DNA from 2 places in the Arthrobacter sp. CAN_C5 genome. Region 2 is predicted to be linked to the other one. Evidence: riboswitches for the same ligand, from Rfam matches in the RefSeq annotation. Region 2 holds a riboswitch; the other holds the start of a gene.

Region 1 (14,226 bases), 2.0 Mb from region 2:
GCCCGAAATCCAAACTGTCTGCCTCGGTCAGGCAGCCAGCGCGGCAGCCGTACTGCTGGCAGCAGGAGCCCCGGGCAAGCGGCTCGCACTGCCCAACGCCCGCGTCCTGATCCACCAGCCGGCACTCGGCGGAGGACAGGGCGGACAGGCATCGGACCTGGAAATCCAGGCCAACGAGGTCATGCGCATGCGCACGTGGCTCGAGGACACCCTGGCACTGCACAGTGGCAAGAGCTCGGAGCAGGTGAACATCGACATCGAGCGGGACAAGATCCTCACCGCCGCCGACGCGAAGGCGTACGGTCTGGTGGACGAGGTCCTTACCTCCCGCAAGATGACACCTCCGAAGATCAACAAACCGTAACGTCCTTTCCCGGGACCGGGCCCGTGATGCGACACAATCGCACCACGGGCCTTTTTGTGCTGATTACCCGTCCCGATTGTCCTAGACTCGAAGGTAGCGTGACCGGGCCTGCCCGGAGAATACGCTGTCTATTCAACAGATCCACGTAAGGGGACTGACACATGGCTCGCATTGGTGAGAGCACAGATCTGCTTAAGTGCTCTTTCTGTGGGAAAAGCCAGAAGCAGGTCCGGAAACTCATTGCCGGACCCGGCGTTTACATCTGCGATGAATGCATCGACCTCTGCAACGAAATCATCGAGGAAGAACTGTCCGAGGTTGCGGACCTCGGTACCTTCGAACTCCCCAAACCCCGTGAGATCTTCGACTTCCTGCAGGAATACGTCATCGGCCAGGAACCAGCGAAACGCTCCCTCGCCGTCGCCGTCTATAACCACTACAAGCGAATCCAGTCCGGTCACACCCCCAGGAGCACCGGAAACCTCTCGGACGCGGTGCCCACCGAGGACGTGGAGATCGCCAAGTCGAACATCCTGCTGATCGGGCCCACCGGTTGTGGCAAGACCTACCTGGCGCAGACTCTCGCCCGCCGGCTGAACGTGCCCTTTGCTGTCGCCGACGCAACAGCCCTGACCGAGGCCGGTTATGTGGGCGAGGATGTCGAGAACATCCTCCTGAAGCTCATCCAGGCGGCTGACTATGACGTCAAGAAGGCCGAACAGGGCATCATCTACATCGATGAGATCGACAAGATCTCCCGTAAGAGCGAGAACCCTTCCATCACGCGCGACGTCTCTGGTGAGGGCGTGCAGCAGGCGCTCCTGAAGATCCTTGAGGGCACCGTCGCGTCAGTACCCCCGCAGGGCGGCCGCAAGCACCCGCACCAGGAATTCATTCAGATCGACACCACCAACGTGCTGTTCATCGTTGCCGGGGCCTTCGCGGGCCTGGAGGAGATCATCGGTTCCCGGGCAGGACGCAAAGGCATCGGGTTCGGTGCCCCGCTCAGTTCCCTGAAGAGTGAAGAAGTCAGCTACGGCGACGTCATGCCCGAGGATCTGCTGAAGTTCGGCCTGATCCCCGAGTTCATTGGACGCCTGCCGGTGATCACCACGGTCACCAGTCTGGACCAGAAGTCGCTGATGCAGATCCTCACTGAACCCAAGAACGCGCTGATCAAGCAGTTCCAGAAGATGTTCCTGCTCGACGGCGTCGAGCTCACGTTCGAGCCAAAGGCCCTGGAGGCAATAGCCAACCAGGCTCTTGAACGGGGTACTGGCGCACGCGGGCTGCGGGCCATCATGGAGGAAGTCCTCCAGCCGGTCATGTTCGACCTGCCAAGCCGGGACGACATCGCCACGGTCGTCATCACCGAGGATGTGGTTGGCAAGAAGGCCGAGCCAACCCTGATCTCGCACGACGTCGTCGCGAAGCGCCGCAACAAGTCGGCCTAGCGCCGGATTTTTCCTGCGGACGACCGGAATACGTCGGCTGCAGCCCGGGTTGTACGGAATATGACTGAAACGATTACTTCCACAGACAGTGTCCAAAAAGCCGACTTCTGGTTTGATCCCGCCTGCCCGTTCGCCTGGATCACCTCCCGGTGGATTGAGGAAGTGGAGAAGGTCCGCAGTATCACGGTGGACTGGCATGTGATGAGCCTCGCTGTTCTCAACGACGGCCGGGACCTGCCGGAGGACTACCAGGAGTTCATGAAGAAGGCCTACGGCCCCGTGCGCGTCATCATCGCCGCCGCCGAACGTCACGGCAGCGACAACATCAAGAAGCTCTACGACGCCATGGGCACCCGGATCCACGAGGGGCAGAGCAAGGATTTCGACGCGGTGATCAGCGAGTCCCTCGAAGAGGTCGGGCTTCCAGCCGAGCTGGCCGCCTATGCCACGAGCGACGAGTACGACACCCAGCTTCGTGCCTCGCACCAGGACGGGATTGACCGGGTCGGCGACGAGGTCGGAACGCCGGTGGTCGCGTTCAACGGCACCGCGTTCTTCGGCCCGGTCCTGACCCGCATCCCGCGCGGCGAGGACGCCGGACGGATTTTCGACGGAGCCGTCATGCTGGCTGGGTTCCCCGAATTCTTCGAACTCAAGCGCTCACGCACCGAGAGCCCTTCCTTCGACTGAACCACAGTTGGGCACCTGGTCGTTTATCCCCGGGTGTCCAACTGTTTCTGGAGGCCTTCAAGGATGAGAAGAATCCCCTGGTCGAGTTCGGCTTCTCCGTCGTAACTGAGCAGCATGGGTGCCAGCCGACGCAGGTGCGGGAATTCTGCTTTCGGGAGCCGGTGCAGTCCCAGCTTAAGCGCCACCTCATCCTCGTCGGGGTTGACGACGAATTCCTCCAGCTCGTTGAGGATATGTCCGATGAGGAACCCGTAGTAGGTCCGGTAAGCGTGAAGCGAATCAGCGGGGGAGAACCCGGCACTATTGAAGATGGACAGGATCTGCTCAAGAGGTCGAAGCGCGCCAGGTGGCCTGAGCCCCATGGGTGTCGAGAGCGGACGCGTTACCAATAGCGGGACAACGTGGCGGTGGTCCAGAACTAGCGTCCGGAAGTCCTGGGCGGCTTCGCGCAGTTGCTCCTGCCAGGACGGCGCTTGGCCCGACCTCGGGATTACCCATTGATCCAGCAGGAGTTCGGTGACGCCGTCGAGGAGCGCGTCGCGGTTCGGGGCATAACGGTAAAGAGCCATTGGGTCTTTCCCCAGCTTGTTCCCTAATCGCCGCATGGACAGGGCGTCAAGGCCGTCGTCGTCAACCAGTTCCAGGGCAGCGTGGAGAACCGCTTCCCTGCTTAACTGGGCACGCTTGCCTGTATCCCCCGAATCCTCAGGCTGAGTAGGCTTGGTGGGGACCGGCCTTCGACTTGTAGAGATGTTCACGCCTACCTTTAGTCAGTGCGCTTGCAAGTGGCGGGTCTACATCGTAGACTCTACAACGTAGTATCTACAGTGTATATGACCACTGGAGAGCGCCCTACGAAAGCATACTCCGGGTCTCGATCCCGCCGCTTGATGTGGATTCGCAATTTGTCGGATAGTTTCCGCTATCCCTTCATATTGATGCTCAGAGTGAAGGAAGAAGGCATGGACAAGACACTGTGGACAACCAGCCGGTTACTGAGCACTGCCGCCCGGTTGAACCAGAATCAACAGAATCAGCGTCTCCTCGATCTGGAAGTCACTCAAACGGGTGCAACCACTCTCAAAGCGTTGTCCGAAAGCGGTCCGATTAGTCAGTCGGGATTGGCTGCCATTGTTCAGGTTCAGGCACAAACGATGGGAAAGATCCTTGAGAAGCTCGAGATCAGGGGCTTTGTATCCCGCGACCGCGATTCATCGGACGGGCGGACTATTCGAACTGTCATCACGAAGCAGGGTGACAAAGTGCTTCAGAGGATCGACCAGTTATCCGAGTCGACATCAGAATCGGCCAGCCTGATCGACCAGAGTCTACGCACGGCACTTATAGCCGTCCTTGGTTCTCTTGAGGCCACCCCGGAACCTACCCCTGCCTGAGCCTCACCAGTAGCGCCTCACCCGGACGGTTCAGCTGTGTCTCTTCGTAGCTGGGCCTTCCGCCAACGATAACGGCAAACCCGGTGCAAGCCGGGGACGCAAAGCCACGGGACCCACGCGGTCAGCCGGGCCACCGAACAGTAGGGCGTCATGATCAGACAACAGTCTCCTCCACCCACGGGGGCCATGGAAATTCCTTCCGGACCAAGAACCGCAGTGGTCATTGAAGATGACAACGACACGCGCCTTTGGGTGTTGAATCTACTGCGACTGGCTGGCTTCGAGGTGCACTCCAGTGCGACAGGCCTTGGCGGCGCAGAACTGGTGGCGGGTCACGCCCCTGCCTTGGTAGTCGTTGGAGCGGAGCTGCGGGGAATTGACGGATTCGAGGTACTCCGTCGTATCCGATCCTTCAGCGATTGCTATGTGGTGATGCTGGGCGCTCATGCCGATGAGGTGGATATCTTGACCGCGTTTCACGCTGGCGCCGACGACTACCTCGCCAAGCCAGTCCGTCCGCGCGAATTGAGAGCACGGTTCGATGCCGTGCTGCGCCGTCCGCGACGTACAACAGTGACACCCTATTCAACAGTGACACCTGATTCAATTTTGCGGCCGGCCGTCAACGAGCGATCTGAGGTGGACCGGCTCCACCCTGTGGGCACCTCGAATGTCCTCCGACACGGTGACCTGATGGTTGATCACGCGACACGCACGGTCAGCATCGATGATGATGAGGTCCTTCTTACCAAGAGTGAATTCGATCTGTTGCACGAGATGTTGTCGTGCGACGGAGCCGTGCGGACCAAGTCCACCCTGGCAGGAATCGCCCGGGGATCGGATTATCAGGGCTTCACTGGAAGTCGCAGTTCGGACGAACGTGGCATTGAAGTCCATATCGGGAATCTTCGCCGGAAATTACCACGCCGTCAGGGGGAAGCAGAACTCATCACCACGGTCCGGGGAATCGGATACAGGATCGTTTCCGCGACTGTGAGAGATGACTCTTCCCGGACCACCGGACCGCACTGTTTGCCGAAGGTGGACCTGGCGACCGCATAAAAGTCGTAACGAGAGGCCCCGCAGACCAACCGGTCTGCGGGGCCTCCGTAATTCCGCGGGGCCTTCCTGCGTACGAGGTGACCTGGCTAGACCGCGTCGACGGGTGCCAACTCCACCTCGAAGACCGAGAGCTCGCCCTCGGCCTCCGCAAGGCGCAACTCGCGGACATTGCCCGCAGCCAACAGGTCATTCAGACCGGCGTTGAGCTGGCGCAACTGCGCCGCTGAGCCGTTCACGACGGCGCTGAGCACCTCGGTGCGCTGTTTCACTTTCGCCTCGGACTTCGACCGGCGGATACCGCCGAGCGCCAGTGCCACGGTGCCGAGAACACCGGTGTCAGCGGTGCGAATGGTCCCGGCGAGCTGATCAGACGTTGGCCATTCGGTCCGGTGCACCGACCCGCTGCGCCACCAGCTCCATACCTCTTCGGTGGCGAAGGGCAGGAAGGGCGCGAACATCCGCAGCAGCGCGTCAAGCGTCGTCGCCAGCGTGGCAAGCACCGAAGCCTGTTCGGCCTCACCGGCCGCACCGTAGGCGCGGTCTTTGATCAGCTCCACATAGTCGTCGGTGAACGACCAGAAGAACGTCTCACTCAGTTGCAGCGCCCGCGCGTAGTCGTACTTCTCGAACGCAGCCGTCGACGCATCGATCACCTGTGCCAGCTGGGCCAGGAGGGACAGATCCAGTTGGTTCGTGACCACCGAGGTGTCATCGGTGAGGACCGTGTGCTCGGTGGCACCGAGGTTCAGCACAAACTTCGACGCGTTCAGCAGCTTGATGGCCAGGCGGCGCCCGATCTTCATCTGCGCGATCTCGTAGGCCGTATCCGCACCCAGTTTGGCTGAGGCAGCCCAGTACCTGACGGCGTCGGCCCCGAACTCCTCGAGCACGTCGGTGGGTACCACCACGTTGCCCTTGGACTTCGACATCTTCTTGCGGTCCGGATCGAGGATCCAGCCGGACAGCGCCGCGTGGCGCCACGGCGCCGAATCCTGCAGCGAGTCGGCGCGGACGGCACTCGAGAAGAGCCAGGTCCTGATGATGTCGTGGCCCTGCGGTCGGAGGTCGAACGGGAAGACCTTGGCAAACAGGTCAGGGTTCTTCGGCCAGCCGCCCACAATCTGCGGCGTCAGTGACGAGGTGGCCCAGGTGTCCAGGACGTCATTCTCTCCGACGAAACCACCCGGCTGGTTGCGGGCGCTCTCCTCAAAGCCGGGCGCAGGCTCGGCCGCCGGGTCCACGGGGAGTGCCTCGTGGGAAGGAACGATCGGTGCCTCGTAGTCGGGCTCGCCGTCGGCATCCAGGCGGTACCAGACGGGAATCGGCACCCCGAAGAAGCGCTGCCGGGAGACCAGCCAGTCGCCGTTGAGCCCTTCGATCCAGTTCTCGTACCGGGACCGCATGAACGCGGGGTGGAAGTCGATTTCCCGGCCGCGCTGGATGAGCTTCTCCCGCTTGGCCTCGTCCCGGCCGCCATTGCGGAGATACCACTGCCGGCTGGTGACGACTTCGAGGGGCTTGTCGCCCTTTTCGTAGAAGTTGACCGGGTGGAGAACCTTTTTCGGCTCACCCTCCAGCTCACCGCTGGCACGCAGCAGCGCGACGACGCCCTCCTTGGCGCTGAACACGGTCTTGCCGGCGATCGTCGAATAGTTTTCCTGTGCCTTGGCGGTGCTGATCCACTCGGGGGTCTCCGACCGGATTCGCCCGTCACGTCCCACAATCGCCCGGGTTGGCAGCTGCAGTTCCCGCCACCAGATGACGTCGGTCAGGTCACCGAACGTACAGATCATGGCGATGCCGGTGCCCTTGTCGGGCTTCGCGAGGGGGTGCGCCTTGATTTCCACCTCGACGTCGAACAGCGGCGAGGTGACGGTGGTGCCAAACAGGTGCTGGTACCGCTCGTCGTCGGGATTCGCCACCAGCGCCACGCAGGCGGGAAGCAACTCGGGACGGGTCGATTCGATGAAGATCTTCTCCCCGCCGGGTGTGTGGAAGGCGATCCGGTGGTAGGCACCAGGCTGCTCCCGGTCTTCCAGTTCCGCCTGCGCCACCGCGGTGCGGAAGGTGACGTCCCAGAGGGTGGGTGCCTCGGCAAGGTACGCGTCCCCGGCCGCCAGGTTGTCCAGGAAGGCCCGCTGGCTGACGGCCCGTGAGGTGTCGTCGATGGTGCGGTAGGTCAGGTTCCAGTCGACCGACAGGCCAAGGGTGCTGAACAGGTTCTCGAAGACCAGCTCATCCTGGACGGCCAGTTGCTCGCACAGCTCGATGAAGTTTCGGCGGGAGACGGCGTCGAAGTCGCGCTGGTTCTTGGGCGGCTCGGCCGGAGGGGTGTAGCCGGCGTCGTAGGGGACCGACGGGTCGCAGCGGACACCGTAGTAGTTCTGGACGCGGCGTTCGGTGGGCAGACCGTTGTCGTCCCAGCCCATGGGGTAGAAAACGTTCTTGCCGCGCATCCGCTGGTACCGGGCGACGACGTCGGTCTGGGTGTAGGAGAACATGTGTCCCACGTGCAGGGAACCGGATGCGGTCGGCGGGGGAGTGTCAATCGAATACACCTCCGCCCGGGACGTTTCGGGGTCGAAGGTGTAGGTGCCGTCCGCCCGCCACTGTGCAGCGAGCCGGGATTCAAGACCCTCGAGAACCGGTTTGTCTGGGACATTTACTGTTGCGGGCGTGTCTGTGCCCGGAGTGTGTTCAGCCATACGGTCAATTGTTTCACGATAAGTTGGATCCATGACTTCCACACCAACGACGTCCACGCAGCGCACAGCAGTTGTCACCGGCGCGAGCACCGGCATTGGCGAGGCCACTGTCCGTCTCCTCGCAGCCCAGGGATGGCGGGTCTTCGCTGTTGCCCGGCGTGCGGACCGGTTGGCGGACCTCGCCGCCGAGACCGGTGCCATCGCTGTCCCCACCGATATCACCGCGGACGACGACGTCGAGCACCTCATCGAGGCTGTCACCGACGCCGGTGGCGCTGACACGCTCATCAACATTGCCGGGGGCGCGCGCGGGGCGGACCGGATGATCGACGCGAAGACCGCCGACTGGGAGTGGATGTACCAGGCGAACGTCGTGGGCACCATGAAAATGACCCGCGCGTTCCTTCCCCTGCTCCGCGCGCAGGCCCAGGGTGGCACGGTCCTGAACCTCACGTCCACCGCCGGCATGGTCTCCTACGAGGGCGGCGCCGGCTACAACGCGGCGAAGGCTGCCCAACGCGCGATGACCCGTGCGCTCCGGCTGGAGGAGGCCGAGCACGGTGTCCGCGTCATCGAGGTGCTCCCGGGCATGGTGCACACCGAGGAGTTCTCCCTGAACCGGCTGGGCAGCGCCGACGCTGCCTCGAAGGTGTACGACGGCGTCGAGAAGCCGCTGACCAGCGAGGACGTCGCCGACATCGTCGCCTACGCCGTCACCGTGCCCCACCATGTCAACCTCGACGAGATTGTGGTCCGGCCGCTGGCGCAGGCCGCAGCCCACAAGGTGATCCGGAAGCAGTAGCCGGGCAGGCAGTCCGGCCAAGGGAGCCGATATCGGCTAGACTGGGGGCAACAGCTTTGACCCGGCGATCACCGGTGAGCTTCCGGAAGAACCCCCGCCGCGCCTAACCTGCAACAGGTCAGATATCCGGCAGGTCAGTAGAACCGGACGGGTAAGCCCGTCACAGCGGTCACGAAGTGGCAGCCGCGAGGATATTTCTCGCCGGCGGCAAGTGAGGTGGTACCGCGGGTTCGGCGCGGGGGTTGCAGACTGACCCCAGCGGATGGACGCGTCCTCGCAGGTAACTGAACCACACCTTGCCTACAGGATGAACAACATGCCACAGATCTACCCGAAGGCCACCAGCCTGGACAGCGCCGCCGACGCCTCTTCTTCCTCGGCGTCTCCGCGCTTCCCGGAAATCGAGGAGCGAATCCTCAAGTACTGGGACGCCGATGGCACTTTCCAGGCCTCAATCGACGCTCGCGACGCAGACCTCCGCGATGGCGAAAATGGCTCCAACGAGTTCGTCTTCTATGACGGGCCGCCCTTCGCCAATGGCCTGCCCCACTACGGGCACCTGCTGACCGGCTACGCCAAGGACCTAGTGGGCCGGTACCAGACCCAGCGCGGGCACCGTGTCGAGCGCCGGTTCGGCTGGGACACCCACGGGCTGCCCGCCGAGCTCGAGGCCATGAAGCAGCTCGGCATGAGCGACAAGGCCCAGATCGAAGCCATGGGCATCGACAAGTTCAACGACGCCTGCCGGTCATCGGTCATGAAGTATGCCGGGGAGTGGCAGGACTACGTGACCCGCCAGGCGCGCTGGGTGGACTTCGACAATGACTACAAGACCCTGAACGTCGACTACATGGAGTCGGTGATCTGGGCGTTCAAGAATTTGTATGACAAGGGCCTCACCTACAACGGCTACCGCGTCCTGCCGTACTGCTGGAACGACGAAACGCCGCTGTCCAACCACGAGCTGCGGATGGACGACGACGTCTACCAGGACCGCCAGGACCAGACCGTCACGGTGACCTTCCCCATCCTCGCCGGTTCCACCGCGCTGTCCCAGGATCTCGCCGGCGTGCAGGCCCTCGCCTGGACCACCACGCCCTGGACCCTGCCCACCAACGCTGCCCTCGCCGTCGGGCCGGACATCACCTACGCAGTGGTGCCCGCTGGAGCGTCACTGGCCGACGACGACCGCCGCTTCCTCATCGCCGCTGATCTTTTGGGCAACTATGCCAAGGACCTCGGCTACGCCTCCGCGAAGGAGGCGACCGCCGCCGTCGAACGTTCCCTGCAGGGCGCCGAGCTGGCCGATCTGGCCTACGAACCACTGTGGGATTACCTGACTGACCCCGAACAGGGCGGCTATCGGAACGCCTTCCGCTTCCTGGTGGCCGATTATGTGACCACCACCGACGGCACCGGCATCGTGCACCAGTCGCCCGCCTACGGCGAGGAGGATCAGAAGATCTGCGAGGAGGCCGGGATCCAGGTCATCCTGTCAGTGGATGAAGGGGCGCGCTTCCTGCCGATGTACGGGCACGGGCCCCTCGCCGACATTGTGGGACTGCAGGTTTTCGACGCCAACAAGCCGATCACCCGGGTGCTGAAGGACAGCGGCAGGCTGGTCCGCCAGGCGAGCTACGTCCACAGCTACCCGCACTGCTGGCGGTGCCGCAACCCGCTGATCTACCGTGCGGTGTCCTCCTGGTTTGTCGAGGTCACGAAAATCAAGGACCGGATGGTGGACCTGAACCAGGGCATCAACTGGATCCCTGAGAACGTGAAGGACGGACAGTTCGGCAAATGGCTGCAGAACGCCCGGGACTGGTCGATCAGCCGAAACCGGTACTGGGGGAGCCCTATCCCGGTCTGGCAGTCCGACGACCCCGCGTACCCCCGCACCGACGTCTACGGCTCTCTCGCCGAGATCCAGGCCGACTTCGGGCGGCTGCCGCTGAACAAGGCCGGCGAGCCCGACCTGCACCGCCCGTTCATTGACGAGCTGACCCGGCCGAACCCCGACGACCCCCGCTCCCCGGCGGAGGGTCAGTCCACCATGCGCCGGGTCGAGGACGTCCTGGACGTCTGGTTCGACTCCGGCTCCATGCCGTTCGCTCAGGTGCACTACCCGATGGAGAACCAGGAATGGTTCGAGTCGCACAACCCCGCCGACTTCATTGTGGAGTACATCGGTCAGACCCGCGGCTGGTTCTATATGCTGCACGTCCTCTCCACGGCGCTGTTCGACCGGCCTGCGTTCCGGAACGTCATCAGCCACGGCATCGTGCTGGGCGACGACGGCCAGAAGGCGTCGAAGAGCCTGGGCAACTACCCGGACGTCACCGAGGTCCTCGACCGTGACGGCGCCGACGCGATGCGCTGGTTCCTCATGTCCTCCCCGGTCCTGCGCGGTGGCAACCTGATCGTCACCGAGCAGGGCATCCGCGACGGCGTCCGGCAGGTCATCCTCCCGCTCTGGAACGTGTGGCACTTCTTCAGCCTGTACACGAATGCCGCCGCTGGCGGTACCGGATACGAAGCGAAAACGGTGGGCCCGGAGCAGGCCGACCGCCTCGCGGAGCCCGTCGACCGCTACATCCTCGCCTACACCGGAAATCTGGTGCGGGACATGACGGCGTCCCTGGATGCCTTCAACATCAGCGACGCCTGCGAGACCCTGCGCCGCTACCTGGATACGTTGACCAACTGGTACGTCCGCCGGAGCCGGCAGCGGTTTTTCGACGAAGACACCGACGCCTTCGACGTGCTCTACACCTGCCTCGAGGCTGTCTGCCGGGCGGCAGCGCCGCTGCTGCCCCTCGTCACCGAGGAAATCTGGCGTGGACTGACCGGCGGGCGTTCGGTGCACCTCACCGACTGGCCCGAGGCATCGGCGTTCCCCGAGGCTCCCGACCTCGTCGAGCGGATGGAACGCACCCGCCAGATCTGCTCCACCGGCTCCAGCCTGCGGAAGGCGGCCAACCTGCGGGTGAGGTTGCCGCTCGCCAACCTCACGGTGGTAGCGCCGTCCGCTGGGAACCTTGACGGTCAGTATCAGGGGATCATCGCTGATGAGCTGAACATCAAGAAGGTCCGGCTGATCGACGCGGCCGACGCCTCACCCGAGGAATTCGGGATTGTGAGCAAGCTCGTGGTGAACGCCCGTGCCGCCGGCCCGCGGCTGGGCAAAAACGTCCAGGCCGCCATCAAGGCAGCCAAGTCCGGTGACTGGTCGGTAACCGCCGACGGTGCGGTGACCGCCGGTGAACTGGCGCTCGAGCCCCACGAGTACACCCTGGAGACGGTCGTGTCCGACGACGGCGACAACTCCGGGAAGGCTGTCACAGTCCTGCCCGGGGGTGGGTTCCTGGTCCTCGACACGGAGGTCACCGACGAACTCGCCGCCGAAGGAGCGGCCAGGGACGCCATCCGTGCCATCCAACAGGCCCGCCGCGACGCTGACCTGCACATCAGCGACCGGATCACGACCACGCTCCGCGCGGCACCCGAACTGGTGGACGCGCTGACAGCCAACGCACCGCTGATCAAGGCGGAAACGCTGACCACCGACCTGCACGTCGTCGCCGCATCGCCGGCTGACGGCGCGCTGACCGTCGGCGAGTACACAGTCACAGTAGAGAGGCACCCATGAGCCAGCAGACCCCGGAACCAATGGACGCCGAAGGCCCGGCCCCGGTAGGGAGCTTTGACCGGTTCTCGGTCGAGAGCGTCTACGCTGAACTACTCAGCCGGGCGCCCGAGAACAAAATGGAACCCCGGATGGCGCCGATGCTCAGGGCGATGGAGATCCTTGGCGAACCCAACAAGGCGTACCCGATCATCCACCTGACCGGGACCAACGGGAAGACCTCGACCGCACGCATGGTCGAGGGCATCCTGCGGGCCCACGAGCTGCGGACCGGACGCTACACCAGCCCCCACCTGAGCAGCGTCACCGAACGGATCAGTATCGACGGCGAACCGGTCTCGGATGAGACCTTCGTCCGGATCTGGGATGAGATCCGGCCGTTCCTGGAAATCATCGACGGTGAACTGGAAGCGGCGGGGGACCCCCGGCTGACCTACTTCGAAAGCATCACCATTCTCGCGTTCGCGGTCTTCGCCGACGAGCCCGTCGACGTCGCCATCATCGAGGTAGGGCTCGGCGGCATCACCGACGCAACCAACGTGGGCGACGGCCAGGTAGCAGTTGTCACGCCGATTTCCCTCGATCACACCGAGCTGCTCGGTGACACCGAATACGATATTGCCTTGGAAAAGTCGGGGATCATCAAACCGGGCGGCTTCCTGATCAGCGCGGCCCAGCCCCACGAGGCCGCCCAGGTGCTCCTCGAGAAGGCTCGCGAAGTCGGCGTTGAGTTCCGGTTCGAGGGAGTTGAGTTCGGGGTCGAAACCAGGACCATCGGCGTCGGCGGTCAGGTGCTGTCCATCAACGGGATAGCCGGCCGGTACGAGGAACTGCTGCTGCCCCTGCACGGGGCGCATCAGGCGCAGAACGCCGCCGTCGCCGTCGCCGCCGTCGAGGCATTCATCGGTGGCGGGACCCGTGAACTCGACGCCGCGGTGGTCCGCGAAGGGTTGCGAACCGTCACCTCGCCGGGGCGGATCGAAGTGGTGCGCACGGCACCGAGCATCATCGTCGACGCGGCGCACAACGCGGCCGGCGCCAAGGCAACCGCGGCAGCCGTCAAGGAAGCCTTCGACTTCAGCCGGTTGATCCTGGTGGTCGGCGTGCTCCAGGACAAGGATGCGGGAGCCATCCTGGCCGAGCTGCATGAGGAACTGGGTGGCATCCTCGAGGACGTCTGCCTGACCCAGTCGAATTCACCGCGCGCCATCCCTGCTGCTGATCTGCTGCAGGACGCGCTAGCGGCCGGGTTCGCCGAGGAACACGTCCACATCGCCGAACGGCTCGACGACGCGCTTGAATGGGCCGTCATGAAGGCCGAGGAAAACAACGACCTCGCAGGGGGCATCCTCATCACCGGTTCGATCACGGTGGTGGGGGAGGCCCGCACCCTGCTGGGTAAGTAGGGGAGTGCACATGGAGCAAAACCGGAAACGCCGTATGACCAAGGCGCAGCGGGAGTGGCGACCCGGAATGCCGAAGAAACGGCGTTCCATCAAAGTCACCTTTGCCTCAGTGGTCCTCACCCTCGAAGCGCTGGTGGTTTTGTTTGCGACCCTCGCCGCATTCGGCTTGTTGCGCGACACCATCTCACCAGTGTTGATCCTAACCGTGGGGATTGCGTTGGCCATCGCACTGGTCGGGGCGTGCGCGTTCCTGACCAAGCCGTACGGCATTGCCATCGGCTGGGTGCTGCAACTGGTCATCATCGCTACCGGGTTCATCGAACCCACCATGTTCCTGATCGGGGTGCTGTTCGCCCTGACCTGGCTGTACGGAATCCGTACCGGGATCCGCCTTGACGCCGAAAACGAGGAGCGTGACCGTCAGCAGGCCGAATGGGAACGGGCGAACCCCGAGGGCGGGTCAGAGCCCGGCACTAATGTTTAGTAGAGTTCCACTGGCCATACCCAACACTTTGGAGGACTTCTGTGAGCGCTGAACGCACTCTTGTACTGATCAAGCCCGACGGCGTTTCCCGCGCTCTGTCCGGGACTATTCTGGCCCGGGTTGAAGCCAAGGGGTACACCCTGGTGGACCTGAAAATGGTGTCGGCCACCCGTGCAATGCTCGAAGAGCACTACGAGGAGCACGTCGGCAAGCCCTTCT
Region 2 (14,226 bases):
CGGACACCCTGGTGGTCGAGGATGCCGGGGAAGATGACCGCTTCAGCTCCAACCCCTATGTCCTGGGCATCCCCAATATCCGCTTCTACGCCGGGCAGCCCCTGCAGGGCCCAGGGGGACACAATATCGGCACTCTCTGCATCAGCGATCAGCAGCCACGCACGTTCAACGGTGAACAGGAAAAAGTCCTCCGCGACCTTGCCGCCGTCGTGCAGCGCGAGATTAACGTTCGCACGGATCTCCAGAACGGCGCACGAATTCAGCACGCTCATCTTCCGGAAAGCGCACCATCCCTCCCCGGCTACAGGGTAACCGCGGCTTTTCGTCCGGCGGGCGAATTATCAGGTGACTTCTATGACTGGGACCTTGTACAAGGGCGGTTCCGGTTCACACTGGCCGATGTCATGGGCAAGGGAACTGGCCCGGCCATTCTGGCTGCCACCGTGAGAGCTGGCCTGCGAGCCAACGCAAACCTGGATCCCGCCGGCGCGTTCGCAGCAGTCTCAACCGAGTTGACCTGCAACCTGGAGCGGACCGATTCCTTCGTGACCGCATTCCACGGCGACCTGGACCCGGACACGGGCACCGTGTCGTATTCGGATGCGGGACACGGGTTGGCGCACTATCTGCCTGCGGGCGGGCGACCGATCCGGCTTCCCACCTCCAGCGGCCCGCTGGGGATCTTTCCTGGCATGCAATGGCACACCGAGTCTCTGACCCTGGGCCCCGGCGACGCCCTGATGATTCCCAGCGACGGGGTCCTTGAACTGGTCAACGACGACCTGGAAGAACTCGCGCATGTCCTGGCGCAGCTTTCCTCCGCTGACGACCCCAGAGACTTCATTGACAGACTCTCCAGCGAAGCGGTCACCGGCGCCGACGACACCACCGTTCTCATCCTGCGCAGGAACGAGCTCACAGTCGGTTTAGATGGTCTTTAGCAACCCAGTACATGCGATGCTTTGACGAGCATTGGTCGGTGTGCAGCTTGAATGTTTTCGAAAGGAATTGAATGAAGTTCAGTCATATGCCCAAAGGTACGTACACCGAGGTCAAGGCGGATGGACGCCTGAACATGGTTTCCGCCCCAGAGCTGCGCGAATTCGTGTCCGGCTTGATTACCGAGGGGTCCTCCCGGATTGTCATCAACCTGGAACAGGCGGTGTTTATGGACTCCTCCGGGCTCGGCGCGCTGATTGGTTGCCTGAAAGCGGCCCGTCAGGCCGGCGGTGATTTGCGGATCGCAGGTGTCCAACCCCAGGTGAAGATGGTTCTTCAATTGACCAGTATGGACAAGGTCCTCACACCCTATGCATCTGCCGATGATGCGTTCAGCAATGAGTGACGTTCTCGCCTCCCGACGGTATCGGGGGCTGGCGGTAGGAAGCGTCATCGATGAGGTCCACACCGATCTGGACGAGCTCTGGACCGATGCCCCTTTTGTCCAGGAAATGGACCAGATGACTTTCACAACGGCGGTCATCGAGTCCGTGTCGAACATTGTCCAGCACGCCGAGCCGGAAGGTCGGGGACCGGTGGAGCTGAGCGTTCACGTCGAGGTCCGAACCACCCAGCTGAAAGCTGAGATCAGCGCCTACCACGCCAAGCCTCCCCTTGGCATGATGAATCCGCACATGCCTGGTGAGGACGCGGAGTCTGGCCGGGGACTTGCGCTCATCGAGGCTCTGGTCACAACTGTCACATTCGAGCGGCAGGATGCGACCAATACCTGGGTACTGTCCCGGACCCCGCAGAGCTGAGTCTGATGATGAGAGCCCGCGGGGGATCAGTCCACCCTGTGGAAAACCTGCACAAATACTTGTTGTTTTCACCGGTTCTCACGACCGCATCCACGGGACAATGAGGAGCCGGATCGAGCCACCGAGCCGGCACATTAGGGCGACCGTCATGATGTAAAGGGCCAAACCGGTGCAAGCCGGCGACGCAAAGCCACGGGGCCCGCACGGGTCAGCCGGGCTACTGATTCTCAAAAAAGGTGCCAGCCATGGTCTTCCCCGTGCCGCTTCGCTCATTCGCACCAGCATTAAGACATGCGCGGAGGACTACCACCAGGGTGCTCCTGATGATGTGCGCCGTTGCGCTGTTATCGACGGGGATTCTTCCCGCCGCCCAGGCAGGCGCAGCAATAAGCCTTAGCAGTTCCCAGGGGCCAGCCGGGACGTCAGTGACCATTACCGGCCTGGGTTTCCCCAAGAACACGAAGGGTTCGATAGTTGCCGCGTCGACGAGTGTCGGGATGCGGGTGAACGGAGCTGGCTCGTTCCAGGCCTCAGTGATCATCCCTGCCGGGGCATCGAGTGTGGAGATCAGGGCGACTGCAGGCTCTGCATCGGCCACCTCCATCTTCACCGTCACGGACCCTGTTCATTCCACCAGCCCCGATTCGTCAACCCCCAAAGCTATCCGCTTCGGTGTCGGAACGAATGGTGGTCCGGCAGCAACGGCAGAGCTCGACGAGGTCGAAGCCATTGCCGGAGAGGCACCCTCGCTGGTGCTCTCCTACAAGGACTTCCGTCAACCACCACCGCTGACCGAACTTGACGCGGTGAGGTCCCGTGGCGCAGAGACAATCCTGACCTGGGAACCGTGGTCCTGGGGTGGCGGCGTGGAACAGCCCGCCTATTCGCTGGACCGCATCGCCGCCGGCGATTTCGACGGTTACCTGCGGCAATGGGGAACGGCTCTCGGCCAGTGGGGTCACCCGGTTTATTTGCGGTTTGGTCATGAAATGAACGGTGACTGGTACCCGTGGGCTGAGGGAGTCAACGGGAACGGGCCGGGTGACTATGTGGCCGCCTACCGGCACGTCCACGACGTCGTCACCGCCACCGGGGCGACGAACATCCGCTGGATCTGGAACCCGAATGTCCCCTATGCGGGTTCCACCCCACTGGAAGAGCTTTTCCCGGGAGCAGCCTATGTCGACGTGACCGCACTGGACGGCTACAACTGGGGCACTTCCCAGATCTGGAGCGCCTGGCAAGAGCCTGGGCTGCTATTCGGTGAGGGTCTCGCAGAACTGAGGCGGTTGGCACCGGGGAAGCCCATCATGATCGCCGAGACAGCATCCTCGGAACTCGGCGGGTCAAAAGCAGCGTGGAATACGGCCCTTTTCGACTACCTCTCCAACCAACCAGACATCGTTGCTCTGGTCTGGTTCCACCTGGCAAAGGAAGCCGACTGGCGGATCAACAGCAGCGAAGCATCCGCCAACGCATTCAAAGCGGCGCTCGTGAGCCGGCGTTGATCATCCAGAGCGGCTGATCCTTCCGGGGATGCTGGAGTCGGTCACGGTTTCAGGACGCCAACTGGTTGCTCGTTGGGGGCGAACCCCTGATAGCGAACCGCCTTAATCAGGACGCTGAGCACAACCAGGTCGTAGACAACCCAGAACACGTTGACTGCTGTGCCGAGCGGCTCATTCAGGCCTACCCCGAGCCGCACCAGCCCGACCACCGCTGCTCCAGCCAGCAGAGCCATCGCAAGCAGCTGCGGGCGGATCAGGTGCCAGTCGCGGCTGTTGCCTTGCTTGACCTTGGGTGTGACGGCAAAATCCAAGGGGCGGCCGAACCACACGTTGCGTGCCGCTGAGGTGCATGCCTTGATCCAGATCGGGAACAAAGCAAGGCTATATTGCTGTCCCCGCCACGTCTTCGCGCCTCGTCCGGCCACGATGAACAGGAGTTGGTTGGCCACCATGAAGGGAATGAAACGGATGAAGAATTCCGTACTGAGGCTGTTGACGGGCAGGATGCCGAGCAGGAGATAGATGACCGGCGCGGCGATGTAGACCACGGCGGCGAATCCTGAGAGGTAGCTCCACATCGTCGCGAAGTACATCAACCGTTGGGTCCATTTCATTCCCCGCTTCGTAAGCGGGTTCTCCCGCAGCAGCACCTGGATCGTGCCCTGCGCCCAGCGCAGCCGCTGGGTAAGCATGGTCTTGAGATCCTCCGGGGCGAGGCCAACGGCGAGGATCTCATGGTGGTAGACACTCTTCCAGCCGAGAGAGTGCATCCGCATAGAAGTGGCCATGTCCTCCGTCACGGAAATCGTGGCCAAAGGCATCACCGGCTGGGCCTCGTCATTACGCTCCACCGAGATGGCCTCAAGCACCGCCTGCACTGATTCCAGGGCGCCCAGAGGGGACCAATGCCTCGACGACAGGTGCGCTACGGCAGCATCGACGTCGTCAGGGGTGAGAGGGACACCGCCGTCCAGGCCCATCGCCGAGATCTCAGCCAGGTCAGCCTGGAGTACCGAGAAGTCCGCCGCGACGAGCTGCTGGACGGCACCATCCACCGTGCGGCGCAGGTTGTAGGTGATCTCGCTGAACGACCTGCCGGCCTTGAGATCGGCGCTGGCTTTCCTCGTTGCAACCTCCACCTCGTCCAGCAGGCCGGCCACCATTGGAGCGGTGGAGTCCTTGGACTTGCGCGCCTTACGCACCGCCGTCCGAGCGCCCTTCAACGCGGAATGGATATTGCGCTCAACCTCGTCGACGTAGCCCACCAGGCCCAGTTGCATGAGCGCTTCACGGCGCAGCAGTGCGTTCGAACCACAGAAAAAGGCGGCATTCCAGCCGTCCTTGCCCTGCTGCAGCGGGCCGTAAAACAGGGGTGCCTGACTACCTAGCGGGTCATCCTCAGGAACGTTGACGAACCATTGGGGGGTCTGCACCAGGGACACCTTGCGGTTATTGAAGTAACCCAGCGTCCTGTCCAGGATTTTCGGCCTGGGGATCTGGTCCGCATCGAGGATCAGCATGAATTCACCCTGAGTCATCATCAGCGCATTGTTGAGATTCCCTGCCTTTGCGTGGCGGGGCCGATTCGCCCATTCGTCTCCCCGGGTGAGATACCCGATCCCGTGTTCCTCGGCCAGCAACCTGAGTTCGTCCCTCGCGCCGTCGTCGAGAATCCAGGTCTGATGTGGGTACCTGATCCGCTGGGCCGCCACGGCAGTGTCCATCACCATGTCCAACGGCTCGTTGTAGGTGGTGATGAAAACGTCGACGGTCAAGCCCTCGGGAGCGGGCGGGGGTATCCGTTCCCGGGTCCGCCAGGTGGTCAGGCCAAAGAGCATGACGTCGATCAGGCTGTAGGTCTCGGCTAAGACCAGCGGAATAGCGATCCACCAGGCAGACCAGTTCAATGACTCCAGCCAGCGCCATCCGATGTAGTTGACCCCCAGAATCACTGTCAAAACCACCAGCAATCGGATCAGGAATCGATGCACATTTCCCCATTTCTATGCTTTGGCGTCGATGCGCCGCCCTGCCGCTCAAGCCTATCCGAGTGCCCGGCAGCCTTGATGAGTCTGCCACCCACTCCCTGGGCTGAATATCCCGTCTGGATTAGGCTCAGCATCACAAGGAGAGCGGACGGAAGGTAAGCCCATGGTGCAGCGCGAGGAAACATCAACAGCATGGCCCCGGCTCCGGGTCGACGACTGGTCTGACACGCGGGACACCCTGCACATGTGGACGCAGATCATCGGCAAGATCCGTCTCGCCCACGCCCCGCTGGTCAACCACTGGTGGCAGGTCACGTTGTACGTGAGTGCCCGCGGGTTGAGGACGTCGGCAATCCCCCACCGGGACACCGTCTTCGACATCGAATTCGATTTCTGCGACCATCGGCTCCGGCTCCGCAGCGGGGATGGGCAGACCCGGGAGCTCGCCCTGGCGTCCATGCCGGTCAAGGATTTTCATTCCTGGATTATGGGGGCGCTCACCGAACTGGGCATCGAGACGGTCATCCAGTCACAACCCAACGAGGTGGACCCGGCGATCCCGTTCGCGGAAGACACCGTGCACGCCTCCTACGACCCGGTGGCCGCCCACCTGTTCTGGCGCCAGCTTGTCCAGGCGGACCGGGTGATGAATCAATTTCGGGCCCACTTCATCGGCAAGGTCAGCCCTGTCCACTTTTTCTGGGGCGCAATGGACCTGGCGTGCACCCGCTTCTCCGGTCGGGACGCGCCAGTCCACCCCGGCGGGGCCCCGAACTGCGGTGACTGGGTGATGGAGGAGGGCTATTCCAAGGAGCTCAGCAGCTGCGGATTTTGGCCTGGCGGTGGGGAGGAGGGGGCGTTCTACGCGTACGCCTATCCGGAGCCGTCCGGTTTTGCCGACCAGCCACCGGGACCGCCGGGGGCGTTCTATTCGGCCGAGAATGGGCAGTTTCTCCTTCCGTATGAAAGGGTGCGGTCCGCTGCGGACCCCGACCGGGTGCTGCTCGAATTCCTGCAGGCCACCTACGCCGCCGCCGCGACGACCGGCCGCTGGGACAGGACCCAGCTGGAAACCGACCCCGCCCGGTGGGGCTGAGCCGGTCGGGATGAGCCGTGGCGCGGCACGGGTCAGGGTGCGGCCAGGCTCGCGGTCTCGATCGACTCCGGAGACAGGACATGGGAGATGGCCATCACCGAGGCACCCCTGACCCCAGCATTCTGCCCGGCAACCGAGGGGACAATCCGCAAGTGCTCCGTGGCCAACGGCAGGGAGCGGCGATAGACCACTTCGCGGATCCCCGCCAACAGGTGTTCACCGGCCTGCGCCAGACTTCCGCCAATCACCACCACCGCGGGGTTGATCAGGTTCACGCAGGTCGCCAGCACGTCGCCGATATCACGGCCGGCCTGACGGATCACCTGGATGGCGTTCCCGTCACCTGAGCGCACCAGGTCGATCACGCCCTGGCTGTTGGTGAGGGTTCCGCCGGTCAGTGCATTAAGGGCGGCGGCAAGCGCCGGGCCGCCGGCCATTGCTTCGAGGCACCCGGTGTTCCCGCACCGGCACGGAATGTCCCCGCCGCGCGGCACGCGTACGTGGCCGAGGTCCCCCGCGGTTCCCTGGGCGCCGCGCTGCAGCATTGACCCGGAGATGATCCCGGCGCCGATGCCGGTAGCCACCTTGATGAACATCAGGTCGGAGGTGTCCGGCCAGTTGCTGCTCAGCTCCCCCAGGGCCATGATGTTGACGTCGTTGTCCACGAGTACCGGGACGTCGAAAGTTCGCTGCACCAGACCTGGCACATCGAAGCGATCCCAGCCCGGCATGATCGGCGGGTTGATGGGGCGTCCGGTCTCGTGCTCCACCGGACCGGGCAGCCCGATGCCGATGGCCGCGAGCTCGGAACTGCTCCGGTGTGCCTCCACCAACAGTTTACCGATCGTTGCGACCAGCCAGCCCAGCACCGCTTCCGGCCCATCGGAGATGTTCAGTGTCTGCCGGGCGCTGGCCAGTTCTGCGCCGGAGAGATCGGTCAGGATCACCAGGGCGTGGGTGGCGCCGATGTCGGCACCGATCACTACCCGGGCTCCGGGGTTCAGCGCGAACAACGACGGCGGCCGCCCCCCGGTGGACACGGCTCCACCATAGGGGGCCACCAGTCCGAGGGTCATCAAGGTCTCCACCCGCGAGGCGACGGTGGAACGTGCGAGCCCGGTGAGTTGCGCCAGTTCCGCCCGGGTCCGCGGTTGTCCGTCGCGCAGGAGCTGGAACACCTCGCTGGCGCCGGGCGCGGGCAACGCGGAGGTGCGGCCCTGCTTCTCGGACTCAATCTTCAACACGGTTTTAGTAAACCACGCAGAACTTGGAGCTGTCTCACAAACTACTAACTGATGATCGAAGGGATACTTTTGCGTGATGCTCGACAAAAGTATGAGTCTTATGTCACAGTGAGCGAGTGGATAAAGAAGTCTTCCCCGCGGAGTCTCGGGTCAGCACGCCGGTGGTGCTGAGTGTCTCCGGACTGTCGAAGAGTTTCTTCGGCATCGAGGTACTGAAGGACGTCTCTCTTGAGCTGCGCTCGGGTGAAGTCCACGGCCTGGTCGGCGAGAACGGTGCCGGCAAGTCGACCCTGATGAAACTGCTGGCCGGCGTACACCACCGGGACTCGGGCACCATCGAACTGTCAGGCTCCCCCGTTGATTTTTCCCATCCCACCCAGGCGCACGAGGCCGGGCTCTCAACGGTTTTCCAGGAGTTCAACCTTCTCCCCGACCGGACCGTCGCGGAGAACATCTACCTGGGCAGGGAACCCCGAAGTGGGATCCTGGTGAACCGGAAGGCGATGCTGGAACGCACCGCAGAGCTGCTGGACCAACTCGGAATCACCAGCATCCAGCCGTCCACCCCGGTGAGCAACCTCTCGGTCGCCCAGCAGCAGATTGTGGAGATCGCCAAGGCAGTCAGCTACGACGCACGGATTATCTCGATGGACGAGCCCACCGCAGCGCTCGCCGGGCCGGAGGTCGAACTGCTCTACGGCATCATCGGGCGCCTGAAGGAGCGGGGTGTGGCGATCCTCTACGTCTCGCATCGGCTCAAGGAAATCTTCGACCTCTGCGACACGATCACCGTCCTGAAAGACGGCGAAGTGGTCGGATCCCAACCGGCGTCGTCAATGGACGACGCCTCACTGGTACGCATGATGGTTGGCCGGCCAATCTCCGCCTACTTCCCGGAGGTTACCCCCGGCACCACCATCGGTGAACCGCTGCTCGAAGTGACCGGCGCCGGCAACGAACAGCTCGATTCGATCAACCTCACCCTCCGCACCGGCGAAATTGTCGGCATCGCGGGGCTTCAGGGCTCGGGACGCACCGAGCTGGTCGAAGCGATCTTCGGTGCCGCCCCTTTCACCCGGGGCAGCATGCGGCTCGCCGGCGAAGCCTACGCGGCCCGGAGCACCCGGGCCGCCATCACGCACCGCGTTGCCCTCATCACCGAAGACCGGAAATCGCAGGGGCTGAGCCTGAACCAGTCGATTCTGGACAACGCGCTCAGCGTGATCCGCTCGGTGTTCCCGGGCCGCACCAACCAGGCACGCCAGGATGCACCGGGAGTGTTCTCCTCCCTGGAAGTGATTGCCCGTGACCTTGACCAGGAGGTCCAATACCTTTCCGGGGGAAACCAGCAGAAGGTGGTTCTCGCCAAGTGGCTGGCCATCAGCCCACGGCTGGTGCTGCTCGATGAGCCGACCCGCGGCATTGATGTGGGGGCCAAGGTGGCCGTGTACAACCTCATGCGGGCGCTCGCCGCCGAGGGTAAGGCCATCCTGATGGTCTCCAGTGAGTTGCCGGAGGTGCTGGGTATGTCCGACCGGGTGCTGGTGATGCGGGACGGGCTCATCGCCGGTGAATTGTCACCGACATCCACCGAGGAAGAAGTCCTGCAGCTAGCCACCGGCGCGCGGACCGAGGAGACCCCATCATGAACCGACTCTCACGGCTGACCTCGACGCACATCGTGTACCTGGTGGTGCTGCTGACCATCATCGTCGGCACCGTCCTGGTCGGCTCGGTAGGTCGCAGCTTCTTCAGCACCGGCAACATCTCCGACATCCTCACCGGAACCAGCGTCCTGGGGTTCATTGCCATCGGGCAGACCCTGGTCATCCTGGTCGGCAGCCTCGACCTGTCAGTCCCGTACGTGATCAGCCTGTCCAGCCTCATCGCCGCAGGCATCATGGCCAACCAGGGCGCGAACGTGCTCCCCGGGGTGCTCGCTGCCCTGGCTATCTCAGGGCTCATCGGGCTGGCCATCGGTCTTGTGGTTTCCGGCCTAAAGGTGCACGGTTTCATCGCCACCCTCGGGATGGGGTTGATCATCAGCGGCTACCTCGCCACCAATTACCAGGGCAGCTCCGGCCAGGCACCGCTGTCCTTCCGGCTGATCGGGGCCACCGGGCTCGGACCCGTCCCGATTTCCACCCTGATCATGCTCGCCACCGCGGGCCTGGTCCTGCTGATGCTGAACCGAACCCGGGTGGGCCACCATATCTACGCGGTCGGCGGGGACCTCGGCGTCGCCAGGATGTCAGGGATCCGCACCCGCACCCCCATCATCACCGCACACGTCCTGTGCTCGGTCATGGCAGGCCTGGCGGGCCTGCTGCTGGCCGCACGGCTCGGTGTCGGGAGCCCCACCATCGGCTCCCAGGGTGGGTACGACCTGCTCTCCATCGCCGCCGTCGTTCTTGGCGGGACGCTCCTTGCCGGCGGCAAGGGGTCCCTGGTGGGGACGCTCGGCGGGGTGCTGATCTTCGCCATGCTGGACAACATCATGAGCGTCATGCAGATCAATCCCTTCCTCAAGGACGTGGTCCGGGGGCTGGTGATCGTGATCGCCGTCGCCGTCTACGCCCGCCGCACGGTCATCACCCGCCCACCGCGTTTCGAGAAATCCGCCACCACCGCAGCACGCGAGGTGTCGGCATGAGCGTCAGCGAAAACGCCCAGGGAACCCGGAACGAGGTCCTCGCCCGGAACCGCTCTTCGGCCGGGGACCGGCTGCTCCGGGCCCTACGGACCCCCAGCGGGGGCGTGTTCATCCTCCTTATCGCGTTGCTGATCGCGGTGATTGCGGCCAACCCGTCGTTCAGTGAACCCGGTTCCCTGATCCGATTCATCGGCCGGACAGCGCCGATTGCGATCGCGGCCATCGGACAGTACTTCGTGATCGTTTCCGGAGAATTCGATCTGTCGATGGGATCGGTGGTCACGGCGCAGGTCTTCATCGCCGGCAACCTGATTGGCGACGACGACGCCCGGGTCATCCCGGTACTGGTGCTGATGTTCGTGTTCGGCGCCTTTATTGGCCTGATCAATGGGCTGGTGACGACCCTGCTGAAGGTACCGAGCTTCATCGTCACCCTCGGCATGATGCTCGCGTTGCTCGGCATGGTGCTGTACTCAACCGGAGGCGCCGCAACCGGCAACCCGGCGGACAGCTTCCGGCAGATCGGGCGGGGCGGCATCCGCGATGTCCCGATACTGGAGATCATCCCCTACCCGGTCATTATCTTCATTGTCACCGCCGCAGCAGCGCTGTGGTTGATGCGCCGCCCGTATGGTCGCACCCTGATCGCCGTCGGCGACAATTCGCGCGCTGCAGCACTGACCGGCGCCCGCGTCTGGTGGGTCAAGACCCGCGCGTTCATGTTGTCGTCGCTGTCGGCGACGGTCGCTGGCATCATCCTGGTGGGCTACGCCGGGGTTCATCCGTCCGTGGGGCGCGGCTACGAGTTCACCGCCATCACCGCCGTCGTCCTCGGCGGGGTGGTGCTGGGCGGCGGCCGCGGCTGGGTGCTTTCGGCAGCGGCAGGGGCCTTCGCCCTCGAAACCCTGTTCACGCTGCTCAACTTCCTGGGCGTCCAGTCGACCTGGCGGGACACCGTCCAGGGCATCATCATCATCGTCGCGGTCGCCGCGGCGGCACAGACCTGGCAACGCACACGCCGGGGCACCAGCTCCCGCACCCACGAACCGACACACCCCATCGCTCCACCGCCCACCGTGGGCACCAATGAGAGAGGAATATGATGCAACGAAGCATCCTGACAAAGGTCACGGTGGTGGCAGCAACCTCGCTGCTCGCCCTGACCGCGTGCACTACCGATTCATCCATTGAGGACCCGCCTACGGAAGACACCGCGGCGTCCGCCGCGGCAACCGAACCCGCTGCCGAGGAGACCAGCAGCGACGAGTGGTTTGTGCAGGAGGTGTACGACGACCAGTTCGAGCAGCGCTCCGCCACCTTCGAGGGTGACCCGGAGCAGCCCTGGTTGCAGTACATCGACGGGGAGATGACCGACACCGCCGAGTACGCGGCGGACGGCGCGCAGAAGGCGTGCTTCGCCAACGCCTCGATCTCCAACCCGTGGCGGCAGACCGGCTGGATCACCATGAACGAACAGTTGAAGGCACTGCAGGACTCGGGGGTCATCTCCGAAATGGAGACCCGGGACGCGCAGGACGACGACAACACCCAGATCGCCGACATCGACTACTTCATCGCTGAAGGCAACTGCGACGCGTTCATCATCTCCCCCAACTCGACGGCAGCCATGACCCCAGCAGTTGAGCGGGCCTGCGAGACCGGAAAACCGGTGGTGGTGTTTGACCGCGGCGTCGAAACCGACTGCGCCGTCACCTTCATCCACCCCATCGGTGGCTTCGCCTGGGGAATCGACACCGCCGAGTTCCTGAGCGAACGGCTCGAGGAAGGCGACAAGGTGGTTGCCCTGCGCATCCTGCCCGGTGTTGACGTCCTGGAGCAGCGCTGGGCCGCTGCCGAGCGGATCTTCGAGGAGAACGGCATCGAGGCAGTGGACTACTTCACCGGAGCAGACCCCACCGAGATCAAGGACCTCCTGGCGGATGAACTGGCGACCGGTGACGTCCAGGGCATCTGGATGGACGCCGGCGACGGCGCTGTCGCGGCGATCGAGGCCTTCGAGGATGCCGGCGCGGATCTCCCGGTCATGACCGGCGAGGACGAGATGAGCTTCCTGCGCAAGTGGGAGGAAACGGGCATCGACGCGCTCGCGCCGGTTTACTCCAATTTCCAGTGGCGGACCCCGCTGCTGGCGCTGGAGAAGATCTTCGCCGGCGAGGAAGTCCCGGCCGAATGGATCCTCCCCCAGACACCAATCACCGAGGACGAACGGGGCGAGTTCCTGACCGCCAACGAGGGCATGCCCGATGGCCACTACGCCAAGTTCGGCGGCGAGGACATGGAGGGCTACCCCGAGGTCTGGCAGGAACGCCAGATTCCGTAACCGGCCGCACCGGCGGCACAACAGTCAACCCACCATAGCGAGAGGAGGCAGGGCCTTGGAGAGCTCATTCCAGCGACCCATCGGCGTGAACACCTGGGTGTGGGTTTCCCCCCTCGCCGACGCCATCCTGCCTCCCTTGCTGGGGTCCATTGCCGACATGGGGTTCGACGCCGTTGAACTGCCGCTCGAGAACATCGGCGACTTCACCGTGGATGTTGTCACCGAGTCCCTGCACGGGATGCACCCGTACCTGGTGGGTGCGATGGCGCTCGGCCGTGACCTGATCCTCGCCGACCGCCCGGTCATTCTGCGGACCCAGCGGTACCTCAGCGCCTGCATCCAGCTGGCGCACGACATCGGCGCACCATCGGTGTGTGGACCGTTCTATTCCTCCACCGGCCGGGTCTGGCGGATGGACGACGACGAACGTGCGGCGGCGTACCGGCAGTTGCGCCACAACCTCGCCCCGCTCGTCGACGAGGCAGCCGGCGCCGGCGTCGTCCTCGGAATCGAGCCACTGAACCGGTACGAGACGCCGCTCATCAACACGGTCGCCCAGGGACTGGATGCGCTGGACCCGCTCCTGGGACCGCACCTTGGCCTGGCACTGGACACGTACCACCTGAACATCGAGGAGCGTTCCTCGGCGGATGCCATCCGGGCTGCGGGAAAGCACCTCGTGCATCTGCAGGTCTGCGGCAATGACCGCGGCGCCCCGGGTGGCGACCAGACCGATTGGACAGCCATCCTTGCCGCCCTCGACACCATCGGGTACGAGGGTCCGCTGAACATTGAGAGCTTCACCGCCCATAACGCCAGCATTGCCACCGCCGCCTCCATCTGGCGGCCCCTCGCCGAGTCCCAGGACCGGCTCGCCCAAGACGGCCTCGCGTTCCTGCGCTCGATCACCCCGCCCAGGACCGGCACGCCCCTGTTTCAAGGAGACCACCTATGACCACCCCCTCCCCGGCAGCAGCTGACGTGCCCGGCACGCTCGGAGTGGCCGTGCTCGGTTACTCCTTCATGGGGAAGGCTCATTCCAACGCCTGGCGCAACGTGAACGCCTTCTATCCGACGCCCCGGGTGGCACAGCAAGTCCTGGTGGGACGCGACGCCGGGAAGGTCGCGGATGCGGCAACCCGGTTCGGTTGGGCCGAGAGCTCAACCGATTGGCGTGAGGTGCTGGAGCGCGACGACATCCACATCGTTGACATCTGCACCCCTGGTCATCTGCACGCCGAACTCGCGATCGCTGCCCTGCAGGCCGGCAAACACGTCCTGGTGGAGAAGCCACTGGCCAATTCAGTGGCCGAAGCCGAGCAGATGGTGGCCGCTGCGATCGCCGCGCGGGCCCAGGGCGTTCATTCGATGGTCGGGTTCAACTACCGCCGTCTCCCCGCGCTAGCCCTGGCGCGGTCCTTGATTTCTGGCGGGCGGGTGGGGGACGTCCGCCAGATTCGCGTGAGCTACCTGCAGGACTGGCTGGCCGATGAGCGTGCGGCGATGAGCTGGCGGCTACGCAAGGCGTCGGCCGGCTCGGGCGCCGTCGGCGATCTGGCCTCCCACGCCGTCGACCAGGTGGGCTTCCTGCTTGGCGACCCGGTAGTCACCGTATCCGGAACGGTCAACACCTTCG

Evidence for each region. A riboswitch is a leader RNA that binds a small molecule or an ion and turns the genes downstream of it on or off. The one in region 2 is predicted to bind cyclic di-GMP.
Region 1: it holds a riboswitch for cyclic di-GMP, as region 2 does, so the genes downstream of both, H4V95_RS07920 (response regulator transcription factor) here and H4V95_RS17145 (glycosyl hydrolase) in region 2, are expected to answer to the same signal.

Annotation. Positions count from the first base shown of each region.
Region 1 is NZ_JAGGMZ010000001.1:1,670,440-1,684,665, forward strand. It holds gene H4V95_RS07895 (ATP-dependent Clp protease proteolytic subunit) at 1-364, shown strand, start outside; gene clpX (ATP-dependent Clp protease ATP-binding subunit ClpX) at 526-1,818, shown strand; gene H4V95_RS07905 (DsbA family protein) at 1,879-2,508, shown strand; gene H4V95_RS07910 (TetR/AcrR family transcriptional regulator C-terminal domain-containing protein) at 2,532-3,260, opposite strand; gene H4V95_RS07915 (MarR family winged helix-turn-helix transcriptional regulator) at 3,471-3,902, shown strand; cyclic di-GMP riboswitch class I at 3,966-4,040, shown strand; gene H4V95_RS07920 (response regulator transcription factor) at 4,119-4,964, shown strand; gene valS (valine--tRNA ligase) at 5,051-7,669, opposite strand; gene H4V95_RS07930 (SDR family oxidoreductase) at 7,701-8,471, shown strand; gene ileS (isoleucine--tRNA ligase) at 8,779-12,120, shown strand; gene H4V95_RS07940 (bifunctional folylpolyglutamate synthase/dihydrofolate synthase) at 12,117-13,523, shown strand; gene H4V95_RS07945 (DUF4233 domain-containing protein) at 13,558-14,007, shown strand; gene ndk (nucleoside-diphosphate kinase) at 14,049-14,226, shown strand, end outside.
Region 2 is NZ_JAGGMZ010000001.1:3,674,153-3,688,378, forward strand. It holds gene H4V95_RS17130 (GAF domain-containing SpoIIE family protein phosphatase) at 1-941, shown strand, start outside; gene H4V95_RS17135 (STAS domain-containing protein) at 1,013-1,345, shown strand; gene H4V95_RS17140 (ATP-binding protein) at 1,338-1,760, shown strand; cyclic di-GMP riboswitch class I at 1,910-1,985, shown strand; gene H4V95_RS17145 (glycosyl hydrolase) at 2,186-3,268, shown strand; gene H4V95_RS17150 (glycosyltransferase) at 3,310-5,259, opposite strand; gene H4V95_RS17155 (DUF5996 family protein) at 5,420-6,352, shown strand; gene H4V95_RS17160 (ROK family transcriptional regulator) at 6,385-7,596, opposite strand; gene H4V95_RS17165 (sugar ABC transporter ATP-binding protein) at 7,713-9,245, shown strand; gene H4V95_RS17170 (ABC transporter permease) at 9,242-10,249, shown strand; gene H4V95_RS17175 (ABC transporter permease) at 10,246-11,352, shown strand; gene H4V95_RS17180 (substrate-binding domain-containing protein) at 11,352-12,590, shown strand; gene H4V95_RS17185 (sugar phosphate isomerase/epimerase) at 12,646-13,545, shown strand; gene H4V95_RS17190 (Gfo/Idh/MocA family protein) at 13,542-14,226, shown strand, end outside.